2 regions of the Enterobacter bugandensis genome follow, and region 1 is predicted to be linked to the other one. Evidence: predicted binding sites of a transcription regulator. Region 1 holds the regulator's gene; the other holds the start of a gene.

Region 1 (3,414 bases):
TTGTTGAACAGGTCCTGACGCGCCGGAAGACGTGGCCCTACGGCCGCCAGGCGCTGACGGGCGAAGTGCATACGTGCCACGCGCGCCAGTTTTTGCGCGATGATCTTGTCAGTGCCGTGCTCGTCCGCCATTCGGCGAAGGGAGACGGAAGGGGAGAAGCGCACAAAGCTGTCGCGTCCCAGCCAGGAGACCGCGAAGAATTTCTGGATGCCGTTAAGCATGCGCAGCGGCGGGTTCTCTTCGCCTTTTTCGCGGCCCGGACGGCGACCAAACATCACCGATACCGGCACCATCTGTACATCCAGGTCAGGATTGCTGCGGTGCAGGTCGAGATAGTCGTGGAACAGCTTGATGGACTCTTCTTTCGGTGTGTAATAGGTAAACACGCGCGGCCCGCCGTGAATGAACACGTAGCGCGGCAGCAAAGTGCCGTCAACTTCCAGTGGTTCAAGTGGATCGGGTAAATCATGCGCCAGACACTGGGCACGGAGCGTTAGCAGGTCTGCCTTAGAGTTATAAGGCAAAACGTACATAATAGGGCGCGACGTATCGAGCCCCAGTTCCAGCGCGGGTTCTGCTGGGATAGACTTGCTTTTTACCAGTATGCTTAATGGTAAATTAAGTAATTTGTAGTAAATTCGTGGCCAGCCGGACATAAACGATGTAAAGCCTCTGGTTAATAATGCAATTGCGGCGCAAGGATAACAGAAAGCGCGCAAAATTTCTGTTGTTACCCGTCATACTTCAGGCGGCAGCGAAACGCGCTGCAGCTCCTGTTACTGACGCTCTTTTTTAAAAAAGGTTCTTTTAATGGCCAATAATACCACTGGGTTGACGCGTATCATCAAAGCCGCCGGCTATTCATGGAAAGGTTTCCGTGCCGCGTGGGTCAATGAAGCTGCTTTTCGCCAGGAAGGTGTCGCCGCTATCGTCGCGGTTATCATCGCCTGTTTCCTTGATGTAGATGCCATTACCCGCGTGCTTCTCATCGGTTCCGTACTTCTGGTGATGATAGTGGAAATTCTCAATAGCGCTATTGAGGCCGTGGTCGACCGGATCGGCTCTGATTTTCACGAGCTCTCTGGCCGCGCGAAAGATATGGGCTCCGCCGCTGTCCTGCTGGCGATTATCACCGCAGCCATTACCTGGGTCACGCTGCTTTGGTCACATTTCCGATGATGCTCGAGGAATAATTAAGTCCCTGGTTTTTTGTGCAGTTTTTGGTTCCAAAATCGCCTTTGACTGTATATACTCACAGCATAACTGTATATACACCCAGGGGGCGGAATGAAAGCATTAACGACCAGGCAGCAAGAGGTGTTTGATCTCATTCGGGATCATATCGGCCAGACGGGTATGCCACCCACGCGTGCGGAAATCGCGCAGCGTCTGGGTTTCCGTTCTCCGAATGCTGCCGAGGAACACCTGAAAGCGCTGGCGCGTAAGGGTGTGATTGAGATTGTGTCAGGCGCGTCGCGTGGTATCCGCCTGCTGGTGGAAGAAGAGACGGGCATTCCGCTGATAGGCCGCGTTGCTGCAGGTGAACCGCTGCTGGCACAACAGCATATTGAAGGTCACTACCAGGTCGATCCTGGTATGTTCAAGCCGAGCGCTGATTTTCTGCTGCGCGTTAGCGGGATGTCGATGAAAGACATCGGCATTCTTGATGGCGACCTTCTGGCCGTTCACAAAACGCAGGATGTGCGAAACGGCCAGGTGGTGGTTGCGCGCATTGATGACGAAGTGACCGTTAAGCGCCTGAAAAAACAGGGTAACACTGTTCAGCTGTTGCCCGAAAACAACGAGTTCACCCCGATTGTGGTCGACCTCCGCGAACAGAGTTTCTCTATTGAAGGTCTGGCTGTTGGCGTGATTCGTAACGGCGAATGGCTGTAATCTCTTCCTGACAGGCTACGCTTCCGCTGTAGCCTGCTTCATTTACCCTTCCCGGTATCTCTCATGTCACTGCTGACGGCATCTGATAAGGCATTGTGGCGTCTTGCCCTGCCGATGATTTTCTCCAATATCACCGTGCCCTTGCTGGGTCTGGTCGATACGGCCGTTATTGGTCATCTCGATTCCCCTGTTTATCTTGGCGGCGTGGCGATTGGCGCGACGGCAACCAGCTTCCTGTTTATGCTGCTGCTCTTTTTGCGTATGAGTACTACCGGGCTCACGGCACAGGCGTATGGTGCGAAAGATCCGTTACGTCTGGCGCGTGCGCTGGTGCAGCCGCTGATCCTGGCGCTTGGCGCGGGGGTACTCATTGTTTTACTGCGCACGCCCCTGATAGACTTTGCGCTCCATGTTGTTGGTGGCAGCGAGGCGGTACTGGAGCAGGCGCGTCGCTTCCTGGAAATCCGCTGGCTCAGCGCGCCCGCTTCGCTGGCAAACCTGGTTCTGCTGGGTTGGTTACTGGGTGTGCAATACGCCCGTGCGCCAGTGATTTTGCTGGTCGTGGGAAACCTTCTCAACATTGTGCTCGATCTCTGGCTGGTGATGGGCCTGCATATGGACGTGCGCGGGGCGGCACTGGCGACGGCGATTGCCGAATACGGAACCTTACTCATTGGGCTGTGGATGGTCTGGCGCGTGATGGCCCTGCGCGGGATATCCCTCGTAATGCTGAAAACCGCATGGCGCGGCAATATCCGTAAACTGCTGGCGCTCAACCGTGACATCATGCTGCGCTCGCTTCTGCTACAACTCTGTTTTGGCGCATTGACGGTTTTTGGTGCCCGTCTTGGGCCTGAGATCGTCGCGGTGAATGCGGTCCTGATGACATTGCTGACGTTTACCGCCTACGCGCTGGATGGCTTCGCCTACGCCGTTGAGGCGCATTCCGGGCAGGCGTACGGCGCGCGGGAAAGTGGCCAGCTTAGGGATGTCTGGCGGGCAGCCTGTCGACAAGCGGGACTGGTCGCGCTGGCGTTTGCACTGATTTATGCCTGTTTTGGCCGTGACATTATTGCATTACTCACTTCGATCCCGGCTTTACGTGAACTGGCGGACCACTACATCGTCTGGCAGGTGATCTTGCCGGTGGTGGGGGTGTGGTGTTATCTGCTGGACGGCATGTTTATCGGTGCGACGCGCGGAGCGGAAATGCGCAACAGTATGGCGGTTGCGGCGGCGGGGTTTGGTTTGACGCTGCTGACGCTTCCGTGGCTGGGTAATCACGGTTTGTGGCTGGCGCTTGCGGTCTTTCTCTCCCTGCGCGGCCTCTCGCTTGCCTTTATCTGGCATCGCCACTGGCAAAATAATACCTGGCTTCCTTCCCGTCACGATATATCGTGACGGTTAAAGATTCCGAATATGAAATCAACTGCCGAATCCTCAACTACAATTATTATCACGTCCAGCAGAAAAGAACGTAACGGACGTTACGACCCGACGCTTAACTAAGAGGACACG
Region 2 (3,414 bases), 4.2 Mb from region 1:
TCCAGACGCAGGCCGCGGATCTCGGTAGTTTGCGGGAATGAACCGATGGTCGTGGTCGGCCACGCGGGAAGATTGAAGCGGGCGCGCTGGGCTTCGGCACGTACCTCGTACGGGCTCTGACGCTGGCTGTCCCGGGCGGTGATGGCCGCCAGACGTTTTTCTACCGCCGGGTTGTGCACGCGAGCCGAGTGACGACGCGCCTGAATCGGTGCGCTCCAGTCGGTAATCGCCGCCGTATCGCCGCTGTTAAGCGCATCGCGCAGCAGTGCCAGCTCTTCACATTTTTGCAGGGCGAAGGCAAACCAGCTTTTCACTTCAGGGTCGAGACGGGTCTCCACGCTCAGATCGATCGGGCTATGCAGCAGCGAGCAGGATGATGCCACCCATAGCTCGCGTTTGCCGACGATGTCTTTAATTTGGGCGTATTTCTCGGTCAGATCGGCGCGCCAGACGTTACGGCCGTTGACCAGACCGGCGGAGAGCAACCACTCCTCAGGCAGGCGCTTGTGCAGCTCTGCGACATCGTCCTTACCGTGAACCAGGTCAACGTGCAGGCCCTGAACCGGCAGCGCGGTGATAGCGTCGAGGTTCGGCGTCACGCCCTCGAAATAGGTGGTCAGCAGCAGCTTCACCTGGCCGGTGAGCGCGTCATACGCCGGTTTGAAGGCATCGAGCCACTCCTGCGGCAGCTCCAGCACCAGCGCGGGTTCGTCGATTTGCACCCACTGAATGCCGCGCTTGCCCAGCTCAATCAGCACCTGCTTATAGACCGGCAGAATATCGTTCAGCAGGCTGAGGCGGTCAAATTGTTCGCCCTTCACTTTACCCAGCCACAGGTAGGTTACCGGCCCCAGCAATACGGGCTTCACCTGGTGGCCCAGCGCCAGTGCTTCATCCACTTCGTCCAGAAGCTGCGTCCAGGTCAGCGTAAACTGCTGACCTTTGACGAACTCCGGCACCATATAGTGATAGTTGGTGTTAAACCACTTGGTCATTTCCGCCGCTGCCGCTGGCTCACCCGTTGGCGCGCGGCCACGGCCGATGCGGAACAGGGTGTCGATATCCACCGATCCATCTTTGTTCTGATGACGAGCCGGCACGTTGCCCAGCAGCAGGCTGGTCGTCAGAACATGGTCGTACCAGGCGAAATCGCCCACCGGCAGCAGGTCAATACCCGCCTGTTTTTGCTGATCCCAGTGACGGGCGCGCAGCTCCCGCCCCACCGCCAGGAGTTCTTCACGGGTGGCGTTGCCCGCCCAGTAGCTTTCTTGCGCTTTTTTCAGCTCGCGACGCAGGCCAACGCGAGGAAAACCGAGAGTGTGAGTGCGGATTGTCATGGTATGCCCCTTGTGAAATTTGTTATTTAGACGTCCAGATGTTTACACATCTATAATTGGCAGGTACTGTATATTCCTCAAGCGCAAAATGTTCATGGCGGAGTGAAGGACTTTCATGATCGAGATTAAACACCTGAAAACGCTACAAGCGTTGCGGAACTGCGGTTCGCTCGCGGCGGCGGCGGCCACGCTGCACCAGACCCAGTCCGCCCTTTCTCACCAGTTCAGCGATCTGGAACAACGCCTCGGATTTCGTCTTTTTGTGCGTAAGAGCCAGCCTTTGCGCTTTACGCCGCAGGGTGAAATTCTTCTTCAACTGGCGAATCAGGTACTGCCGCAGATCGCCAGCGCGCTGCAGGCGTGTAACGAGCCGCAGCAGACCAAACTGCGGATCGCCATTGAGTGCCACAGCTGTATTCAGTGGCTGACCCCCGCGCTTGAGAACTTTCGCCAGAAGTGGCCGCAGGTGGAGATGGACTTTAAATCCGGCGTGACGTTCGACCCGCAGCCCTCGCTCCAGCAGGGCGAGCTGGATCTGGTGATGACGTCCGACATCCTGCCGCGCAGCGGCCTGCACTATTCGCCGATGTTCGATTTTGAGGTGCGTCTGGTGCTGGCGCCGGACCATCCGCTGGCGGCCAAAACGCGCATTACGCCGGAAGATCTGGCGACAGAAACGCTGCTGATTTACCCGGTTCAGCGCAGCCGCCTGGATATCTGGCGTCATTTCCTGCAGCCGGCAGGCATCAGCCCGCAGCTGAAAAGCGTGGATAACACCCTGCTGCTGATCCAGATGGTGGCGGCCAGCATGGGTATCGCGGCGCTGCCGCACTGGGTGGTGGAGAGCTTTGAACGCCAGGGTCTGGTGGTCACCAAAACCCTGGGGGAAGGACTGTGGAGCCGGCTGTACGCCGCCGTGCGCGACGGCGAGCAGCGTCAGCCGGTTACGGAGGCGTTTATTCGCTCAGCGCGGAACCACGCGTGCGACCATCTTCCGTTTGTGCGGAGCGCGGAGCGACCCAGCGGCGATGGACCCACAGTGAAGCCAGGATCACCGCCCCCCCAATAAGGAAGCTCGGCCAGTGCGGCTGTTCCTGCCAGATGGCAAGGTTCACCAGCAGCCCCGCCGGGACGTGCACGTTGTTCATGATCCCCAGCGTACCGGCGTCTACCTGCGTAGCGCCGTAGTTCCACATAAAGTACCCCAGCCCCGACGCCACCACGCCCAGCCAGACCAGAACGCTCCACTGGACGGTGGTGGTCGGCAGCTTTTGCGGGTTGCCGAGCATAAACCACGCCGCCACCGCGACGATCGCCGCGCCCATATAGAACCACGCAAACGCGTTGTGCTGCGGCATCGGGCGGGTTTCCATCAGGCGCTTATAGCCCACCATACCAATGGCAAAGCTGATGTTGGCAAGCTGGACGAACATCAGCCCTGTCCAGAAGTGATCGCTCACTTTGTCGTAGCGAATGATCGCCGCGCCAATAACCGCCAGCGCGGCGCTTAGCAGATATCCCCAGCGCAGGCGGCGCCTGCTGAGCAGATCGTAAATCAGCGTGATATAGAGCGGCGTCAGCACGGTAAAAAGCAGAAATTCGGAGACGGACAGGTAGACGTAAGCCCGGAAGCTGAACAGATACATGATGCCAAGCTGCATCGCCCCCACCAGCATGTACAGCAGAATGGTTTTCAGCGATTGCCCGCGCGTGCGCAGGAACGGCAGGAACACCAGCGCCGCCAGCCCGACGCGCATCAGCACCGAGAAGTAGCTGTCGACCGAACCGGCAAGGTATTCGCCAATCAGGCTAAAGGAGAAGGCCCACAGGATAGTGGTGATAATGAGTAGCGCCACAATGCTTGTCTCTCAGAAAGAAGGACAGGCATTGTAGCGAACTCTTTAGTTGACAACTGAACAATAAACAACCAAATGAAGATTATTCAAGGAACAGTTTGCGCAGGTATTTCGGTACCGCGTTGTCTGCGTTGGTGCCGATGACTTCCAGTTCCGGATGCAGATCCTTCAGGCGCTGGTGCGCGTTTTCCATGATGCAGCCTTTGCCCGCCATAGAGAGC

The links. The regulator LexA, encoded in region 1, represses DNA repair genes until DNA is damaged. The targets are predictions, from matches to a motif close to TNCTGTATGTACATACAGNA.
Region 2: a site for LexA is predicted at 1,402-1,421, ahead of metR (HTH-type transcriptional regulator MetR). Genes of this name have one in related genera too.

What each region holds. Positions count from the first base shown of each region.
Region 1 covers NZ_LT992502.1:318,687-322,100, forward strand. Annotated here, with positions in the region: gene plsB (glycerol-3-phosphate 1-O-acyltransferase PlsB) at 1-656, opposite strand, end outside; gene DG357_RS01540 (diacylglycerol kinase) at 811-1,179, shown strand; gene lexA (transcriptional repressor LexA) at 1,288-1,896, shown strand; gene dinF (MATE family efflux transporter DinF) at 1,960-3,297, shown strand; partial or broken gene DG357_RS23280 (hypothetical protein) at 3,294-3,368, shown strand.
Region 2 covers NZ_LT992502.1:4,484,882-4,488,295, forward strand. Annotated here, with positions in the region: gene metE (5-methyltetrahydropteroyltriglutamate--homocysteine S-methyltransferase) at 1-1,337, opposite strand, end outside; gene metR (HTH-type transcriptional regulator MetR) at 1,453-2,406, shown strand; gene DG357_RS21770 (carboxylate/amino acid/amine transporter) at 2,294-3,193, opposite strand; gene yigL (sugar/pyridoxal phosphate phosphatase YigL) at 3,276-3,414, opposite strand, start outside.